2 regions of the Salinivibrio sp. SS3 genome follow, and region 1 is predicted to be linked to the other one. Evidence: riboswitches for the same ligand, from Rfam matches in the RefSeq annotation. Region 1 holds a riboswitch; the other holds the start of a gene.
What was found. A riboswitch is a leader RNA that binds a small molecule or an ion and turns the genes downstream of it on or off. The one in region 1 is predicted to bind lysine.
Positions count from the first base shown of each region.

Region 2: another riboswitch for lysine. It lies ahead of lysC (lysine-sensitive aspartokinase 3); the one in region 1 lies ahead of BGL48_RS03930 (Na+/H+ antiporter NhaC family protein).

Region 1 is NZ_MEBQ01000007.1:114,398-124,613, forward strand. Features, by position in the region: gene minD (septum site-determining protein MinD) at 1-185, opposite strand, end outside; gene minC (septum site-determining protein MinC) at 203-865, opposite strand; gene BGL48_RS03915 (YcgL domain-containing protein) at 1,135-1,410, shown strand; gene BGL48_RS03920 (lytic murein transglycosylase) at 1,422-2,393, shown strand; gene BGL48_RS03925 (H-NS family nucleoid-associated regulatory protein) at 2,445-2,870, opposite strand; lysine riboswitch at 3,142-3,323, shown strand; gene BGL48_RS03930 (Na+/H+ antiporter NhaC family protein) at 3,412-4,995, shown strand; gene BGL48_RS03935 (thymidine kinase) at 5,103-5,684, shown strand; gene cspD (cold shock domain-containing protein CspD) at 5,762-5,983, opposite strand; gene clpS (ATP-dependent Clp protease adapter ClpS) at 6,792-7,112, shown strand; gene clpA (ATP-dependent Clp protease ATP-binding subunit ClpA) at 7,158-9,413, shown strand; gene infA (translation initiation factor IF-1) at 9,475-9,693, opposite strand; gene BGL48_RS03960 (arginyltransferase) at 9,823-10,216, opposite strand, start outside.
Region 2 is NZ_MEBQ01000010.1:3,696-13,911, reverse strand. Features, by position in the region: gene uvrA (excinuclease ABC subunit UvrA) at 1-2,567, shown strand, start outside; gene BGL48_RS05730 (Wzy polymerase domain-containing protein) at 2,567-4,237, shown strand; gene BGL48_RS05725 (pyridoxal-phosphate-dependent aminotransferase family protein) at 4,234-5,367, opposite strand; lysine riboswitch at 5,631-5,818, shown strand; gene lysC (lysine-sensitive aspartokinase 3) at 5,939-7,297, shown strand; gene metH (methionine synthase) at 7,336-10,216, opposite strand, start outside.

The DNA.
Region 1 (10,216 bases):
TTAACAAAATCGTAGACCACGCGGCGCTCACAGCCCATCACCAAATCGAGGTTACGTAGGCCAATATCAAAATCAACCACGGCGGTTTTTTTGCCTGTCATGGCCAACCCGGTCGCCAATGCCGCGCTCGATGTTGTTTTACCAACACCGCCTTTACCGGAGGTAATTACAATGATTCGTGCCATTCCTCTTCCTTATTCTCTTATAGCGTGAGGGGGTCAATGTGTAAGCTTTCTTGATTAAGCGAGACCATAGAAGGCCGCTCTATATGTTCTGATGGAATTTTATCACTGAGCCAATAGCTTCCTGCTACCGACAATAATTCTGACTGAAGGTTCTGACAATAAATACGCGCTTGTTTTTGTCCACTTGCACCGGCAATGGCTCGGCCACGCAAAACGCCATAGATATGAATACTGCCATCGGCAATCACTTCCGCGCCGGCACTAACATGATTGAGGATCACCAAGTCGGCGTTTTTTGCATAGATTTGCTGACCTGAACGCACAGGGGCGGTGACCACTTTTGCAGGCGGCTGAATCGGATCGGCAACACGGGATTGCTTGCTCGACTTGAGCACGGCTAATTGCGCATCCAGCGCAAGCTCACGTGTATCATTGTGGGTGACGCCGGTCAGCCCAACGAGAATCATGCCTGTGGCTTGTAAGCACTGCTTTAAGGCACCGATATCAGGGCATTGTGATAGACGGCTAATGTCAGCGACAACAGGAGCGCCTTGAAAAAAGGCCGGTGCTTGGGTGACTTTCTCTGTCAAAACATTGGCAGCGGCAGCAAAATTATCGTCAACGAGGTGGAGGACGGAAAGGGTAAAGGTTGAGCCTTTCAACTCCGGTTGTTTGAGCATGTTATTCGATCCCGGTTTTGTCATTTAAACACGAGTCAGACGCGCATTATCAGACGTTGGATAGCATGGTATATTCACAGCGCCAATGCGGCAAGCAGGGTTTGCCGTTGATGCGGCATTTCTCCCTTTAATGGTGTTTTTTTAACATTTGAATGAGAAATGGCAGCAGAAACGTGTTTTGACACACTTTGCTGCAAAGCTTAACAAACCTTTACCCCAAGATGACAATCTATCGCCTGTAATATGGCACGCTCATGAGGACTTTTGAGATGTATTGCGCAATTTATCGTAGTAAAAAGAAAGAAGGCACCTATCTTTATCTTGCAGAGAAAGATAAATTTGATGATGTGCCCGAGGCACTCATGAATAGCTTTGGGCAGCCCGAATTTGCCATGATGATCAACTTAGACAAGCGCGATAAACTGGCAGCAGTTGACATCAATAAGGTTAAACAAAGCCTGCAAAGTGATGGCTTTTTTGTGCAATTGCCTCCGCCACCTGACGCGGCATTGCAGGCCATTCGTAATAAAAACGAAAAACTGTAAAAAGGATGACTATGCGCAAAGGTATGATTTCAGCCTCTATCGCGGCGGCACTCTTGGTGAGCCCTGTGATGGCCAAGCCCGGATTCGAGCAGTATGTGACCACCTTAAAAGCCGAAGCACGTGAGGCGGGCATCAGTGATGCGTTACTTGAGCGTGCCTTTAAGGACGTTGAATACCATGAGCGTGCAGTCAGCTCCGATCGAAATCAACCTGAGCGACGTCTCACGCTGGATGAGTATATTCCGCGTGCTGTGCCTGATTGGAAAGTCGCTCAAGCGAAACAACTGTATCGTGAACATTATGACACCTTGGAAGCCATTGGTGAGCAGTACCAGGTTCAGCCGCGTTTTATTGTGGCTTTATGGGGTGTAGAAAGTAATTTTGGCAAACTTCAGGGTAGTTATAATGTCATTGAAGCCTTATCAACATTAGCCTTTGATGGCCGTCGTGAGGCTTTTTTTCGCAAAGAGACCATGGCCGCACTGACGATATTAGAGCAAGGGCACATTGCGCCTGAAGCGATGAAAGGCTCTTGGGCTGGGGCGATGGGTCAATGCCAGTTCATGCCGAGTTCGTTTATTAACTATGCGGTCGATGGAAACCAAGATGGCAAAAAAGATATTTGGCAAACGGAAGCTGATGTCTTTGCGTCTGCTGCAAATTACTTAAAAAAAGCGGGATGGGATGATACCTACACGTGGGGACGGCAGGTCCAGATCCCTGAAGGCATCGATCGTACTTTGCTTGGCACCAACAGTGAGAAAGCACACTCATTGAGTGAGTGGCAGACGCGTGGGGTACGGCGAATGAATGGTCAGGCGTTACCGGCCGTCGATATCAACGCTTGGTTGATTCAGCCTGATGATGGTAAAGGCAGGGCTTATCTTGTTTATAATAACTACCAGAGCTTATTGAAATGGAATCGCTCGCACTACTTTGCGTTAGCGGTGAGCCATTTGGCGGACAGAATTAAATTTGGTTAAGGGATAAAAAAAAGAGGCTGAGCGCCTCTTTTTTTATGCGGGAATATGGACTTAGGCTTCCTGACCTGGGATGAGGAAGTCTTCCTGCTTGGCCGCGCCGCTTTCAATCGCTTCGCGAATCACTTTAGGCATACGGCCTTGGCCCGTCCAGGTTTTTTGTGAGCCATCTTCGCCCGTATATTGATATTTTGCTGGACGTGTCGCGCGTTTACCCGATGCTTTACTCTTCGAAGCACCACCTAACAATGCCACGATTTCTTCTGGGCCAATACCGTCGGCTTCTAACATAGCACGGTATTTTTCTAACTTCTCTAAACGTTCTTTTTCTTTTGCCTCGGCTTGACGGTCAAGCTCTTTACGCTCTTCAACAACCGTTTGAAGTTTTTCTAATGCTTCATTAAGTTGTTCGGTTGACATTTCTTTGGCAAGTGCGCGCAAGCTACGCAAATTGAGTAAGGCTTTCATTGCATCAGACATTATTGGTTCCTATTTGATTTATATGTTAATTGAAAGAATGATAGCAGTATAATTGAAATATACAATATGGCCTATATTAATACGTCATATTGCGCATTAATTGCAAGTTAACTGCAAATTTGACTTTAATTCTATTGTCTTTTTGAAGCGAATGTCTAAAAAAATAGAAGATGAGACGTATTTTATTGGCATCGCGTAAGCTGGGATTTAATCGATGCTTTTTCAACCATAAAGAGTTGCGATGGTAAGCACGTTGTGTAGAATGCACCACGCTTAACGTAGAGGTGCGTTGTTTATCAGTCGTGCGCAAGAGGGTGATTCCGATGAGAGTGCACAAAAGGAAGCAACGCCGAAGCCAATCAGGTCATCACACCGATTGAGCTGGGGCTGTTACCGAATAGGGGCAGCACTGCCATAGTACTTGGAAATACACTATGGAGCGCTACTGTATGTAGGAGGCAAGCTGTTTGCCGTGTGATACCACGCCTTACCGTCTTCATTTCTGCAGTAGATCTCCAACCACTTGGTTGACACTGAGATCATGAACTTAACAGATTTTTCTTCATCCGCTTTATCACTGCTTCCCCCTTTATTGGCTCTGGGCCTCGCGATTGCTACACGACGGGTTTTATTGTCCTTGGGTATGGGAATCGTACTGGGTACGGTATTACTGACCGATTTTTCTATCCTCTCTTCCGGACAGTACCTGCTTGAGGTGATTACTGGGCTATTTATCGCTGATGGAGGCTTAAATAGTTGGAACTTAAGTATTCTCGCGTTTCTTATTTTACTCGGGATGATCACCGCGCTTCTGTCTCTTTCTGGAGGCACCCGCGCGTTTGCCAATTGGGCGCAAAGCCGGATCAAGAGTAAACGTGGCGCGAAACTACTGGCTGCTTTTCTTGGCGTATTTATTTTTGTCGATGATTATTTCAATAGTTTGGCGGTAGGGGCCGTTTCTCGTCCTGTGACGGATCGCTTCCACGTTTCTCGAGCGAAACTGGCTTACATTCTTGATTCCACGGCCGCCCCTATGTGTGTGATCACGCCGGCATCAAGCTGGGGGGCTTATATCATTACCGTGATTGGCTCTATTTTGGTGGCACATGGCGTCACGGATTACACGGCGCTAGGGGCATTTGTCACCATGATCCCAATGAACTTTTATGCCATTTTTGCCTTGCTGTTAGTGTTTGCGGTGGTTTGGTTTCAACTGGATATTGGCCCGATGCGTCAGTTTGAATATCAGGCGAAAAAAGGCAGCCGACTGGGCGATGAAAGTGAAAACTGCGCTGATATTTGCGACGACCTCGGGATTGAGGAAAGTGATAAAGGCAGCGTGGCTGATTTGGTCGCCCCCATTATTGTACTCGTCGTGGCGACGGTGGGTGCAATGTTATATACCGGCGGGTTGGCATTGGCAGCCGAAGATCAATCCTTTTCTCTGCTCGGGGCGTTTGAAAATACCGATGTCGGGATGTCATTGCTATGGGGGGGACTGGCGGGTTTAGCCGTATCCTTGGTGATGACAGCGAAACAAGGTATAGCGGTATCAGATATTGCGAAAACCCTTTGGGTGGGCGCAAAGTCTATGTTTGGCGCTATCCTCATTCTGTTATTTGCTTGGTCGATTGGTCATATTATTGGCGACCTACAAACAGGTCAATATTTGTCGTCCTTAGTGGAGGGGAACTTACCGGCGCAACTCTTGCCTGTAGTGCTCTTCTTGTTGGCGGCAGTGATGGCCTTTGCCACAGGGACGTCGTGGGGGACGTTCGGTATTATGCTTCCTATCGCGGGCGATCTTGCCGCGGCGACAGACATTGCACTGATGCTACCTATGCTCTCAGCAGTATTGGCAGGGGCGGTATTTGGCGATCATTGCTCACCGATTTCTGATACCACTATCTTGTCTTCAACAGGAGCACGATGTGGACATATTGACCACGTCGCGACTCAGCTCCCTTATGCCATTGGTGGGGCGATTGTCTCAACCGTCGGCTTCGTGGTGTTAGGCTTTACCGCGTCACTTCTCTGGTCATTGGTGGCGACCGTGTTTGCGTTCGTTGCACTATGTGCTGGTTTAATGTGGCTTAAAAAGCGACCGTGTAAATTGGTCGGTTAATTATCTAGCCCCGTCTTGGCGGGGCTTTTCTTTTTCTGCTAGTGCGGTAGCATGCCTGTTTATTTAATCCAGCTCGCCCACAATGGGCATTACGTGTAGAGACAGTTATGGCTCAGTTATACTTTTATTATTCGGCAATGAACGCGGGTAAGTCGACCACCTTGTTACAATCGGCCTTTAACTACCAAGAGCGCGGTATGCAGCCTCTACTTTTTACCGCCGCGATTGATAACCGCTATGGGGTTGGAAAAATCAGTTCGCGAATTGGCTTAGAAGCTGATGCCCACCTGTATGATAATCAAACGTCGCTGTTCGAGCACGTCGCGACCATCTTGGCGCAAGAGAAAGTTGACTGTTTATTGATTGATGAGAGCCAATTTTTAACCAAACAGCAAGTGCTCGAGCTGACTGATGTGGTGGATAAGCTGCGGATCCCCGTATTGTGCTACGGATTAAGAACAGATTTTCGCGGTGAGCTGTTTGAAGGGTCACAATACTTGCTGGCGTGGGCCGATAAGCTCGTTGAACTGAAAACCGTGTGTCATTGTGGGCGTAAAGCGAGTCGAGTCATTCGCCAAGATAGCGAAGGCAATGCCATTGCCGATGGTGATCAGGTGGTGATTGGAGGCAATGAACGGTATGTCTCTGTGTGTCGCCGACATTACAAACAGATGCTCGGCTTACTCTAGACAGGATTGAGTGCGGTAAAGAACAACAAAGGCGAGCCGTAAGCTCGCCTTTTCTATTTGGCCGACCGGATTCAGCGCTATTTCGCCGCTTCTTGATCGACTGGCACAATTTCACTGGCATGGTAGCCTTTGGGTCCTTCCTGAACCTCATAGTTGACGGTTTGTCCCGCCTTTAATGTCTTATATCCGTCCATCTGGATGGTAGAGTAGTGGGCAAACACATCGCCTTCCCCTTCTACCGGACAAATAAAGCCAAATCCTTTTGCATTGTTAAACCATTTTACTGTACCAGTTTCCATGCGACACATCCTTCTTGCATCAAACTTTGCATACCTGTGATAAACGCGTTCATTTCACCTCGTCAATTTGACCAGCGCGGTACTGTCGCACCCTCGCCCATGCCAATAAACAGAAGTGATATGGTGAGTTTATCGACCACATGTTTCACTTTAGTAGATACTTTTAGGCAGTCAAGTGTGGGGTATAACTTATAACAGTAATGTAATATCAAATCGAAAAAGTGTGAGGAAGTGGCAATTATTCATTCAGAAACAGACATCTTAGTTGCATAGTTTTTTAGGGTTTTCTCCGGATGTTTTCGCTATTAAAAAAGTGTGATTGCAGTGATAGATACGCGATAACAGGCCGTAACTATTACTTTTTATTCTAATAACTGGCTCTTTTCCCCCTTAAGTGTATGGATTAGTGTGAGCGCTATTGGCATGATTCACGCAATCTGCCTGCTTAAAAATGAAAATGAAGTGAATATTCTCGAGTCGAGAGAGGTGTATGTCTATGCTCACCTATCACGCTTGATGCGATCCGCTAACCGGCTTGTCGTTAGTCGGCATGCCTTAATTTTTATGCATTCTAGTGCAGGCACGAATGGTAGGTTTTTGTCGTATTCAGTGAACGAAATTCTGCGCGAGAGACTAGTGTGTAATACGGTGATTAACAATTGCTCAGGCAAACGATGTTCGCAATGAAAAGGTTGCTGGAATACAATCTGTGGCTTAACTTTAAGTATAGGTGGACGGGAAACGTGGATGGCAGTAGTGCCCCGCCACATCTCTTACCGAGACACCCTAACAATGCATTGAATGAGTTATGAGTAATTGGAACCAGTGGGGTTTGCCTGACGCGGAGGCCGAAGCGTCAGAAAAAACAAAGTTGCAACCACCATCAATGTACAAGGTGGTGCTAAATAATGATGACTACACTCCGATGGAGTTTGTGATCGATGTGCTCCAGACGTTTTTTGCCATGGATGTGGACAAAGCGACGCAAGTCATGCTGACGGTGCACTATGAAGGAAAAGCGGTCTGTGGCGTATTTACCGCCGAGGTTGCTGAAACGAAAGTGGCACAGGTAATGATGTATGCCAAAGAGCATGGCCATCCGCTACTGTGCACGATGGAGAAAGCTTAGCCGGCTCCATCACGCTTTAGCGCGGTTTTTGAGGGAGGTGCCTTTATGCTTAACAAAGAACTTGAAGCCAGTTTGAATGGCGCGTTTGCACGAGCGCGTGAAAAACGCCACGAATTCATGACGGTGGAGCACCTGCTTCTCGCGTTGATCGATAATGCGGCCGCGCACGATGCGCTGGTCGCGTGCCGTGCAGATTTGGAGGCGCTGCGCAAAGAACTTGATGCGTTTATTGAGCAAACCACACCGCTAATCCCTGCGGACGATGAGTCGCGAGAGACGCAGCCAACGCTGAGTTTCCAGCGCGTACTCCAACGAGCTGTTTTTCATGTGCAGTCATCCGGTCGTAGCGAAGTAAGCGGTGCGAACGTGTTGGTGGCGATCTTCAGCGAACAAGAATCCCACGCCGCTTATCTGCTTAAAAAGAACGACGTGAGTCGCCTTGACGTGGTCAACTATATCTCTCATGGCACCACGAAAGATGAAGGCGACGATCTACCCAGTAGTGACATGGGGGCTGATGAGGCCGGTGCGGAGCCGGGTGAAGATCGTTTGGAGAACTTCGCAACCAACCTCAATCAGCTCGCACGTGTTGGCGGTATTGATCCACTAATCGGTCGTGATAAAGAGCTCGAACGCACCATCCAGGTATTGTGTCGCCGTCGCAAGAATAACCCCCTGTTGGTTGGCGAAGCCGGGGTCGGTAAAACAGCGATTGCGGAAGGGCTCGCGTGGCGCATTGTTGAAGGGCAAGTGCCAGATGTGATCAAAGATTGCGTGATTTATTCGCTCGATATTGGCTCTTTGCTCGCGGGCACCAAATACCGTGGCGACTTTGAAAAGCGCTTTAAATCGATCTTAAAGCAACTCGAAAAAGAGGATCACGCGGTACTCTTTATCGATGAGATCCACACCATCATTGGCGCTGGTGCCGCGAGTGGTGGCCAGGTCGATGCCGCAAACTTGATTAAGCCGCTATTGAGTAGCGGAAAGTTACGCTGTATCGGCTCGACGACCTACCAAGAGTATGGTTCTATCTTCGAAAAAGAGCGGGCACTGGCGCGCCGTTTTCAGAAAATCGATGTGATTGAGCCCTCTATTGATGACACCACCAAGATTTTGATGGGTCTGAAGCCGAAATATGAGGCTCACCACGAAGTGCGTTACACCAACAAGGCGATTCGTGCCGCGGTCGAGCTGTCGGCAAAATACATTAATGAGCGTCACTTACCCGACAAAGCCATCGATGTGATCGATGAGGCGGGGGCGCGGTGCCGGATGGCGCCAGCCAGCAAACGCAAGAAGACGGTCAATGTCCCTGATGTTGAGAGTATGATTGCGAAAATGGCCCGTATTCCCGAGAAGTCGCTCTCGTCGTCCGATAAAGACGTGCTGCAATCACTGGATGACAAGCTCAAAATGCTGGTGTTTGGTCAAGATACTGCCATCACGGCACTGTCTGAAGCGATCAAGCTGAGCCGCGCAGGCTTGGGCGATGAGAACAAACCGGTCGGCTCGTTCTTGTTTGCCGGGCCTACCGGGGTTGGTAAAACCGAAGTCACGGTACAATTGGCTCGCGCCATGGGCATTGAGCTGCAGCGCTTTGATATGTCGGAGTACATGGAGCGTCACACAGTGAGCCGCTTGATTGGCGCGCCCCCAGGCTATGTGGGGTACGATCAGGGTGGGTTGCTGACTGATGCGGTGATCAAGCACCCATACAGTGTGGTGCTGCTTGATGAAATCGAGAAAGCGCATCCAGATGTGTTTAACTTGCTCTTGCAAGTAATGGACAATGGCACTTTGACTGACAATAACGGGCGCAAAGCCGATTTCCGCAATGTCATCTTGGTGATGACCACCAACGCCGGCGTAGCCGAGACGGTGCGTAAGTCTATTGGCTTGATTCAGCAAGATCACAGTCATGATGCGATGTCGGAAATTAAGAAGGTGTTCTCGCCAGAGTTCCGTAACCGCTTGGACAACATCATTTGGTTTAACCACTTGGATGAACAGGTTATCTTGCAAGTGGTAGATAAGTTCATTGTTGAGCTACAAGCCCAACTGGACGCTAAAGGAGTGTCGCTTGAGGTGACGTCGGAGGCTAAGCGCTGGCTAGCGGAAGAAGGCTATGACAAGGCAATGGGCGCACGGCCGATGGGACGTGTTATCCAAGATAACTTGAAAAAGCCACTGGCTAACGAGCTGCTGTTTGGCTGTCTGGTTAACGGGGGGACAGTTCGTGTGGTATTGAAAGATAACCGATTGGACTTCCAATTCAGTGATCAAATGGAACCGGCTTAATCGGTTCGAGAAAAAGCAAAACCCGGCATCGCTGCCGGGTTTTTTGATCGCGTTCGGAGGATTAACGCGAACGGAAAACGATGCGACCTTTGGACAAATCGTAAGGGGTCATTTCAACCGTGACTTTGTCGCCGGTCAGGATGCGGATGTAGTGCTTACGCATCTTGCCTGAAATGTGGGCAGTCACCACGTGACCGTTTTCTAGTTCTACGCGGAACATAGTATTAGGCAACGTATCGAGTACGGTGCCTTGCATTTCAATTACGTCTTCTTTTGCCATTGAATCCTCTTAGGCCTCTTCTGGTAGCCAATTTTTTGACCGACAGATAATGCCTCTATTCTGAAAGTCTGTAAAGTTCGGGTGCGAATTTTACCCTGTTGGGGCGCTCCTTGCTAGAAAAAATAGCCACTATTGTGGAATAACCGGCCAGGTAAACGCCCGCCACTGCTGGTTGATAAAGCGTTGATGTGGATAATAGTCTGCTTTGTAGCGCATTGCTGAGCAGGCATCGATTTGATAGCCCAAATAGAGCCAAGGTAATTCGAGTGAGTTCGCCAGTTGTAGTTGTGCTTGAATACTGACGCGTCCGAGTGAGAAGCGGTGCTCTGGCTCGAAAAACGTATAAAGTGCACTTAATCCGTCGTCGACGACATCGGTTACAGCGATGGCAACCAGCGTGAGTTGGTGATGATCGCGTTGATACAAATGGATAAAGCGCGGGGATAACCAGTCACTACCGATAAAGTCGAGAAACGCTTGGCGCTTGGCAGGATACATATTGCCATCGGCATGGCGAGCGGCG
Region 2 (10,216 bases), on a different contig from region 1:
AAAAGTCCACCTCGCACAATCCACGCTCAACGGTCGGCACCATCACTGAAGTGTATGATTACTTGCGCTTACTGTACGCGCGAGTGGGCGAGCCACGCTGTCCCACTCATGATGTCACCTTGGCCGCTCAGACCATTAGTCAGATGGTCGATAAAGTGCTTGCGCTGCCAGAGGGCAGCAAGCTGATGCTGCTCGCGCCAATCATTAAAAACCGTAAAGGGGAGCATGTTAAGACCCTTGAGAACCTCGCCGCGCAGGGATTTATCCGTGCAAGGATCAATGGCGAAGTGTGCGATCTTTCGGATCCGCCGACACTCGAGCTGCAGAAAAAGCACACCATTGAGGTGGTGGTCGACCGCTTTAAAGTGCGCGATGATCAGCAACAGCGTTTGGCGGAATCTTTTGAGACTGCGCTCGATCTAACAGGCGGCAGCGCGGTGATCAGTTGGATGGACGGTGAAGGGGAAGAGATCATTTTTTCCGCCAACTTTGCCTGCCCACACTGCGGTTACAGCATGCAAGAGCTTGAACCTCGCCTGTTCTCCTTTAATAATCCAGCCGGTGCCTGTGGTACCTGCGACGGCTTGGGGGTGCAACAGTATTTTGATCCCAAGCGGGTGATTCAAAACCCAGCGGTTAGCTTGGCGGGGGGCGCGATCCGCGGCTGGGATCGGCGTAATTTTTATTACTTCCAAATGCTACGCTCGCTGTCTGAGCATTACGGGTTTGATTTGGAAGAGCCATGGCAGGATCTCTCCGGCACCATTCAGGATATCCTCTTGTATGGGTCAGGGCCGAAAGAGATCGAGTTCAAATACGTCAACGATCGGGGCGATATTCGTGTACGCAAACATCCATTTGAGGGGATCCTCAATAACATGGAGCGTCGCTATCGCGACACCGAATCGAATGCTGTGCGCGATGAACTGGCCAAATATATCGCTACTAAACCCTGCGCCAGCTGCGGTGGCTCACGCTTACGCCAAGAAGCCCGTCATGTGTTTATCAACGGCCACAACCTGCCCGAGGTGTGTGAGCTGAGCATTCAACAGGCGCTAGACTTCTTTGAACAACTGACCTTAACCGGACAGCGCGCCAAGATTGCCGAAAAGGTGATGAAAGAGATCCATGACCGGCTACGGTTTTTAGTCAATGTGGGGCTCAACTACCTGAATTTATCGCGCAGTGCCGATACCCTCTCTGGCGGTGAAGCACAGCGTATTCGACTGGCCAGCCAAATTGGCGCGGGCTTGGTGGGCGTCATGTATGTTCTGGATGAGCCCTCTATCGGCCTGCACCAGCGTGACAATGCCCGCTTGCTTGACACCTTGGAGCACCTGCGCGATCTGGGGAACACCGTGATGGTGGTCGAGCATGACGAAGATGCCATACGTGCAGCCGATTACATCATTGATATTGGCCCGGGGGCCGGGGCACATGGGGGCCACATTGTTGCCGAAGGCAGTTTAGAGGACATACTCGCCAGTGAGTCGTCACTGACAGGCCAGTATCTAAGTGGCAAGCAAGCCATCGAGGTGCCCGCAAAGCGTATTGAGCGCGACCCGAACAAAATGTTGACCCTGAAAGGGGCAACGGGCAACAACCTGAAAAACGTTGATCTCCACCTACCTGTCGGACTCCTTACCTGTGTGACGGGTGTGTCAGGCTCAGGCAAGTCAACGCTTATCAATGACACCTTCTTTAAAGTCGCCCACCAGCAATTAAACGGCGCGACCACCGCTGATCCCGCGCCGTATCAATCGATTGATGGCTTGGGGCACTTTGATAAGGTGATCGATATTGACCAAAGCCCTATTGGCCGTACCCCACGCTCAAACCCAGCCACTTATACGGGGATCTTTACTCCGATCCGTGAGCTGTTTGCCGGCACGCAAGAAGCGCGTGCGCGCGGCTATAAAGTGGGTCGCTTCAGCTTTAACGTGCGCGGCGGTCGCTGTGAAGCCTGCCAAGGGGATGGCGTGATCAAAGTGGAAATGCATTTCTTACCCGATGTGTATGTGCCTTGTGATGTGTGTAAAGGCAAGCGCTATAACCGGGAAACATTGGAAGTACGCTATAAAGGCAAGACCATCGATGAAGTCCTTGAGATGACTGTCGAGGACGCGCGTGAGTTTTTCGACGCCGTGCCCGCGATCAAGCGCAAGCTACAGACGTTGATGGATGTTGGCCTGAGCTATATTCGCCTTGGCCAAGCCGCCACCACCTTATCGGGCGGTGAAGCACAGCGGGTTAAGTTAGCCCGAGAGTTGTCTAAACGGGATACGGGTAAAACGCTCTACATCCTCGATGAGCCGACCACAGGGCTTCATTTCCATGATATTCAACAACTGCTTAATGTCTTGCATCGCTTGCGTGAACAGGGCAACACTATCGTGGTGATTGAGCATAATCTGGATGTGATAAAAACCGCGGACTGGATCATCGACTTAGGACCTGAGGGCGGTAACGGCGGCGGTGAAATCATCGCGCAAGGTACGCCAGAAGACATCGTCGATGTTTTGGGTAGCCACACCGCCCACTTCCTCAAACCTATGTTGGAGCGATAATGACCTCAGCGCTGCCGCCGAGTCGCGTAATAAGAAAGCCGCTAACAGCCCCATTTCTGCTTGCGTTAGCGGCCTTGTGGTTAATCTGTTTGCCCCTCTATTCGGTGTCTCTCCCGTTAGTGGGCATTCGCCATCCTGCGGCAGCGTTATCACTACTGACCTTGGCGTTTACCTTAGGGTTTGCCTGTTTGGAAGTCGTGCGTCAACATACCTGGCGGGCAAGCCGACTGACCTGGATGCTTGGTTTGGCAACGGGCCTGGCGATTATTCCTTATTACTATCCGCACGCAGAGGCACTCAATAGCGGTTATGCCATGGCCGCCTTGATACTGAGCCTCGGTTTCTTCTCCAGCCTTCAGCAGTTTGTTTTTAACCATTCGCAGCGGCAAAAGCTACTCGGGGTATTTTTGCTCGCCTCTTGGCTCGCGGTGCTGTCGGTGTTGGGCAATCAATCACCACCGGGCATGGCACCTTTTATGTTTAACAACTGGGTGCCTCACTTGCCCCCAGCGGTCACGCATACCCTGCTGCTCACGGGGCTGACGTTAGCCGCATACATTCTCGCCAGAGAGCCGAGTGGCCGCTATCGCCACCCTATCAGCCAAAGCTTATTGGCCGTCACCCCCTTCATTTTTATTCCCGTATTAGCGATGCAAGGCCAGCCCCTGCTGCTGCTCTTTGCCTTGTGTGCCGTCGTGTTACAGCAAGCCTATTTGGCTCGCTTTGCCTCCAGGCGCCAGCACAAAGCCTGGCTTGTGGCGGTCTGTCTCGGCGCTATCCTGGCGGTATTTTTCCTCAGTGGTCAAGATAGTTGGCAATGGCTGAGCGCCAGCGAGCAACGTGCGTTGTTGTTAGCGTGGCAACAATGGCAGACAACGCCGTTTTTTGGGGTAGGCATGGGGAATGGCAAGCAGGCCTTGCTATTGCTTTCTGCTTCACAACCTGGCCATCTGGGTCCAGTGAACCTGCCCAGTGCACTGCTATTTTGGCTGTTGGAAGGAGGCTTATTGATTGGATTGGGCTATGTGTTGGTGATCATGGCTATCGGCGTCAGGATCTTTCGTGCGCCCTCAGGAACACGGCGGATCTTGATTGCTTTAGTGCTTCCTCCGCTCACAGGACTGATGATCTATCCGGTGAGCGGCACCCAGTGGTTTAATGGGATATTGTTACTCCTTTGGCTATACTGGCTTGATAACCTCACCAGTAAATATCGCCGCTACCCAGTCCTCACTCATGGTTACAGCCAACGTATCGCCAGTCGCACCGTGATCACTGCCCTCGTCATCGCGACACTCGTGTGCCTGTCGTCCGTGTATTTGGCCAATCGTTATTTGCGCGACTCTTTACTCAGCTCACAACGCTTTGCCTTGTATCAGCAGCATCCATGGTGGCAGCAAAAGCTCGCCCACGCACAACAAAGCCGCCACTTTCAGGCTAATTTGGCGACTCTGTCTGGCACTGAGCGCCAGCAACATCTTAACCAATTATTGCGTCAAGTGGCGCAAAGACCACGCTTTGCTGGCTACCAGCACGCCTATCAGGTGGCTCTGCAAATCGGTGACCGTCAACGGGCTCGCGATATCCAGCAAGAAGCGCGTTATTTGTATCCAAACGCGGCGAAGGTATGGACAACCCGCCATACCCTCCCAAACCATGCGACGCCCTAGCGTAATGCCTCTTCAAGGGATTTAAGACACAGGGCAATGTTCTCATCCCTTGCGCCATAGCCCATTAAGCCGATCCGCCAGGCTTTGCCGGCGAGATCGCCCAGCCCCGCGCCAATTTCCAAGTTATAGGTGTTGAGGAGATGCTGGCGCACGGCGGCATCATCCACGCCCTCAGGAATATAAACGGCGTTAAGCTGGGGCAAACGATAGGGTTCATCGACCACAAAGCCAATTCCTAGGTTGTCTAATCCCGCTTTCAAACGCTGATGCATCGTGCGGTGGCGCTGCCACGCGTTTTCAATCCCTTCTTGATACAATCTAAGCAGGGCTTCATGTAAGGCATATAAACTATTCACGGGTGCCGTATGGTGGTAGCTACGTTTGCCGTCACCGCTCCAATATCCTAACACCAAACTTTGGTCGAGAAACCAGCTTTGCACCTTGTGAGTGCGCGCCTGCATTTTTTCGATTGCACGGGGCGAGAATGTCACGGGCGATAAGCCCGGCACACACGATAAGCACTTCTGACTGCCTGAGTAAACCGCATCCAACTGCCATTCATCGACTTTCAACGGCACGCCACCGAGTGAGGTCACCGCATCGACAATAGTGAGGCAGCCATGCTCGCGCGCCAAGGTGGCAAGGGCCTGTGCATCTGAGCAAGCGCCTGTGGACGTCTCAGCATGGACAAATGCGACAATGCTAGCCTCCGGGTGCGCTTTCAAAGCCGCTTCAACCTTTTCAGGATTAACAGGATCGCCCCAAGCATCATCAACCATCACCGCGTGTGCGCCACAGCGTTCCACGTTTTCTCGCATCCGGTCGCCAAACACGCCATTGCGACACACGATCACTGTGTCACCAGGCTCCACCAAATTGACAAAACAGGCTTCCATCCCCGCACTCCCGGGGGCAGAGACCGCAATGGTAAACGGATTTTCGGTTTGAAAAGCGTACTGCAGCAGCTGCTTGACCTCATCCATCATGCCAATGAATAAGGGATCAAGATGCCCCAATGTCGGCTTACTCAATGATTGCAGCACCGATGGATAAATGTCAGAAGGGCCTGGCCCCATCAGTGTGCGAGCGACAGGTTGAAAAGACTGAATATCGGAAATTGCACGAGCCATCACGAATCCTTGTTGTTGGTACCGAAGCTCACCGTTATAGCATATTTTTTCGCCATCCCCCTAGCCTCTGGCACATGAACTGTGTGATCGCTAGCGTCGATTTGCTTTTCTTGTCAGGGTCGATAATGGGCAATGGCCTTTTCTTGCCTGGGTGAGAGGCAGGCGCTGGGCAGCGCTCCTATCGAGCGTAAAAACACGGTTGACACCCTGCGATCACACCCGTAATGTTAAAACTGTTCATGCGGTCACCGACCCATGACTGAACATGCAGAAGAGGTGCATTTCTCAGGCAGTTATCAAGCGGAGCCCCACTCCTAAGCATGATAACCAGGGGAGACAATGCCGAGGTGGCGTACGATCGGGGTCGATACGCTGCCGGCCTTGAAGGCTGAATCCTTCAGGCTGTCACTTGTCATCCATATGGACAGACAGGTGGAGCGCTTCTGGCAGACTACACCTGCCGTTTGCTCTTCCTACCTTGTCGCGGTATTTATCGCGGTCACGATGTGACTTCTGATGTTCCCCATGATTTTTAATTTTTTGACTCTGCTAGCCAGAGAGGGGAAAGGACGTGAGGCCATTACCATCAATTTCAGTCGCTAAGTTTGGCGGCACCAGTGTCGGGACGCTAGCGGCGATGCAGCAAAGCGCCGCTGTTATCGAGCAAAACCCGCAAACCCGTTTAATCGTGATCAGTGCGTGCGCCGGTGTGACCAATCATTTGGTCGCGCTGGCAAAAGGGATCAGCGACCCTGACGCGCGCCAAGCCAAATTAGACGCCATTCATACCATTCACCAAGCAATATTGCGTCAACTTCCTGATTGCCAAAACACGCAAACAGCAGTGGAACACTGGCATCTCGCCATTGCCGAGTATGCCGAAAAAGCGGTTTCCGCCCCAAACTCGGCCTTAACCGATGCACTCGTCGCCTGCGGCGAGCTGATCTCGACTCATATTTTCACTCATTTACTCAATAGCCGAGGTATAGCAACAATACGGGCCGATGCGCGTGAATTGCTGCGCACCGACAGCCAGTTTGGCTGTGCCCAGCCTGACCCACAGCAGACGCGAACACAGTGCCACGACCAATTGCTTCCGCATTTAGCCACACACCGAGTGGTCACCCAAGGGTTTATCGGCGCGGATGCCCACGGACAAACCACCACCTTAGGCCGTGGTGGTAGCGACTACAGTGCCGCACTGTTCGCCGAAGCCGTGGACGCAGAGAGTTTGGCCATTTGGACTGATGTACCGGGGATTTATACCACCGACCCGCGGATTGCCGACCAAGCGCGCCCAATCAGTGAAATTAGTTTTAGCGAAGCCTCAGAAATGGCCACGTTTGGTGCCAAAATCCTGCACCCATCCACCTTAGTGCCTGCAGTGCGCCAACATATTCCTGTGTTTGTCGGGGCTGCGAGCGCGCCTGAGCAAGGCGGCACCTGGATCCGCGAACAAGCGCACTCGGCACCGCTGTTTCGTGCCGTCGCCTTACGACGAAACCAAACCATGGTGACACTGACCAGCTTAAACATGTTCCATGCATATGGCTTTTTGGCCAAAGTATTTGAGGTTTTGGCACGATTTGAAATCTCGGTGGACTTGATCACCACCTCAGAGGTCAGTGTCGCTTTAACCCTTGATCAAACCAACACTCAGGGCGACGCACCGCAGCTGCCAGAAGCGGCTATCGCCGAGCTGACCCAGTTATGTCATGTCGAGATCTGCGAGAACCTGGCGGTGGTGGCGCTGATTGGCAACGAGATGAGCCATACTGCTGGCGCGACAGCGCCGGTGTTCAGTGCCTTAGCACAACACAAACTACGCATGATTTGCTACGGTGCCAGCAACCACAATGTCTGTGTTGTGGTTGAAGATGACGATGCCACCCAGGTGGTGCAGCGGTTACACGCGGACCTATTTGAGTGAAGAAAGAAGCCAGCACATTGATGTGCTGGCTTTTTAAGTTAGCCGTTTAAGTTCGGCCCGAGCCATTTTTCCGCTTCTTCGCTGCTCCACCCTTTGCGTGCTGCATAGCTGTCTCGCTGATCGTTTTGGATCTTCGCCACCGCAAAGTAACGTGACTCAGGATGGGAAAAATACCAACCTGAGACCGACGCCCCCGGCCACATCGCGTAGCTTTCAGTGAGTGTCATCCCCGTATGCGCTTCTACCGACAGCAATTGCCAAATTTTGCCTTTCTCACTGTGTTCAGGGCAGGCGGCATAACCCGGCGCTGGCCGGATCCCTTGGTATTGCTCGCGGATCAGCGCGTCGTTATCGAGCGTCTCATCGGGCGCATAGCCCCACAAGGTGATCCGAATTTGCTGATGGAGGTACTCTGCAAAGGCTTCTGCGAGTCTATCGGCGACCGCCTGGATCATGATCGCGTTATAATCATCCTCTTTCGCTTTGTATTCTTCCGCCAAGGCATATTCGCCAATACCACCTGTGACCGCAAATGCGCCAATCCAATCCGGCTGGCCACTGCTTGTTGGCGCAATAAAGTCCGACAAGCAATAGTTGGCACCACGTGGCTTTTTCGTTTGCTGCCGCAAGTGGTTCAGTACGGTGAGCGTCGCTTGGCGAGACCCATCCTCATAGACCTCAATATCATCATCAATGCTATTGGCAGGAAAGAGGCCACACACCCCTTTTGCCGCCACCAAGCCCTCTGCCTCGAAACGATCGAGCCAAGCATTGGCGTCCTGGTACAAACGACGCGCTTCCTCACCCACCAGTTCGTGATCCAAAATCGCCGGGAATTTGCCACTAAGTGACCACGTCATAAAGAAGGGTGTCCAGTCGATATACTGACGTAAGGTTGCTATCGAGACATCATCGTAAACATGCACGCCCGGCTTCACCGGTTGCGGAGGCACATAGTTTGCCCAGTCCGTTTGCCACTTATTGTCGCGCGCCTGCTCAAGGGACACCGGTGCCGTGCGCGGGGTTTTACGCTGGTGCTGCTCACGTACAGCGGCATAGTCTTTGGTTAAACGAGCCATAAAGTCAGGTCGCTGCGTATCGGATAATAACGATGAGCATACCCCCACAGCACGTGACGCGTTGGGCACATAGACCACAGGCGCATGGTAATGCTGCTCAATTTTCACCGCGGTATGGGCTTTGGACGTGGTCGCACCGCCAATAAGTAGAGGAATATCAAACCCTTGGCGCTCCATCTCTTTCGCCACGTTCACCATCTCATCTAACGATGGGGTAATCAGACCCGATAAACCAATAATATCGACGTTTTCCTCACGCGCCACCGACAGGATTTTATCGGTCGGTACCATCACGCCGAGATCAATAATCTCGAAGTTATTACATTGCAGCACCACACCAACAATGTTTTTGCCAATGTCATGCACATCCCCTTTGACCGTGGCGAGCAAGATCTTGCCATTGGTCTGTCCTTGCTGCTTTTCAGCATTGATGTAGGGCTCAAGGTAGGCCACCGCCTGCTTCATCACCCGTGCCGACTTCACCACTTGTGGCAGGAACATCTTGCCTTCACCAAACAAGTCCCCGACCACGTTCATGCCTGCCATCAACGGGCCTTCAATCACTTCTAGAGGTTTACTTGCCGCGGCACGAGCCAACTCGGTATCTTCAACAATAAACTCGGTAATGCCTTTGACCAGTGCATGTTCAAGGCGCTTTTCCACTGGCCAACTGCGCCACTCTGCAGTTTCTGCGACCTCGCTCTCCCCGCTATCGCGATAGCTGTCGGCGATGTCCAATAAACGCTCCGTGGCGCCATCATCTTTGTTGAGCACCACATCTTCTACTGCCAGGCGCAAAGACTCGGATAAATCATCATAAATCGCCAATTGACCGGCATTGACGATCCCCATGTCCATGCCATTTTTGATGCAGTGATACAAAAACACCGCATGAATAGCCTCACGGACGGGATTGTTGCCTCGAAACGAAAACGACACATTTGAGACGCCGCCCGAGATCATGGCATGCGGCAGGGTTTGTTTAATGTCGGCCACCGCGTTGATGAAATCAACCGCGTAGTTATTGTGCTCGTCAATGCCGGTGGCAACCGCAAAAATATTAGGGTCGAAAATAATGTCTTCCGGTGGAAAGCCAACTTGCTCGACCAGAAGGTGATAGGCCCGCGTACAGATTTCTACTTTCCGCGCCTGGGTATCAGCCTGTCCTTGCTCATCAAACGCCATCACGATCACTGCCGCACCATAGCGACGGACTAAACGTGCTTGGTGCAGAAAGGCTTCTTCTCCTTCTTTGAGCGAAATAGAGTTGACGATGCCTTTCCCTTGAATGCACTTGAGGCCAGCTTCAATCACCTCCCATTTGGAGGAATCAATCATCACTGGCACACGGGCAATATCCGGCTCCCCCGCGCAAAGGTTGAGGAATCGCACCATGGCCTTTTCGGCATCCAACATACCCTCATCCATATTGATATCGATGATTTGGGCGCCGTTCTCCACTTGCTGCAATGCCACTTCAAGCGCTTCGTCATATTGCTCCTCAACGATTAAGCGTTTAAAGCGTGCTGAGCCGGTGACATTGGTGCGCTCCCCCACGTTGACGAACAAGCTATCAGCATTAATGGTCAGGGGCTCGAGCCCAGATAAGCGACAGGTCACAGGGTGGTCAGGCAGAGAGCGTGGCGCATGTTGCTTCACCGCGTCGCTAATCGCTTGAATATGTTCGGGCGTAGTGCCACAGCACCCCCCGACCAAGTTGATAAAGCCAGACGCCGCCCACTCATCAATGTGTGTCGCCATCTCTTCGGGAGAAAGATCATACTCGCCAAAGGCGTTGGGCAACCCCGCATTGGGGTGGACGGAGACAAAGCCCTCACAA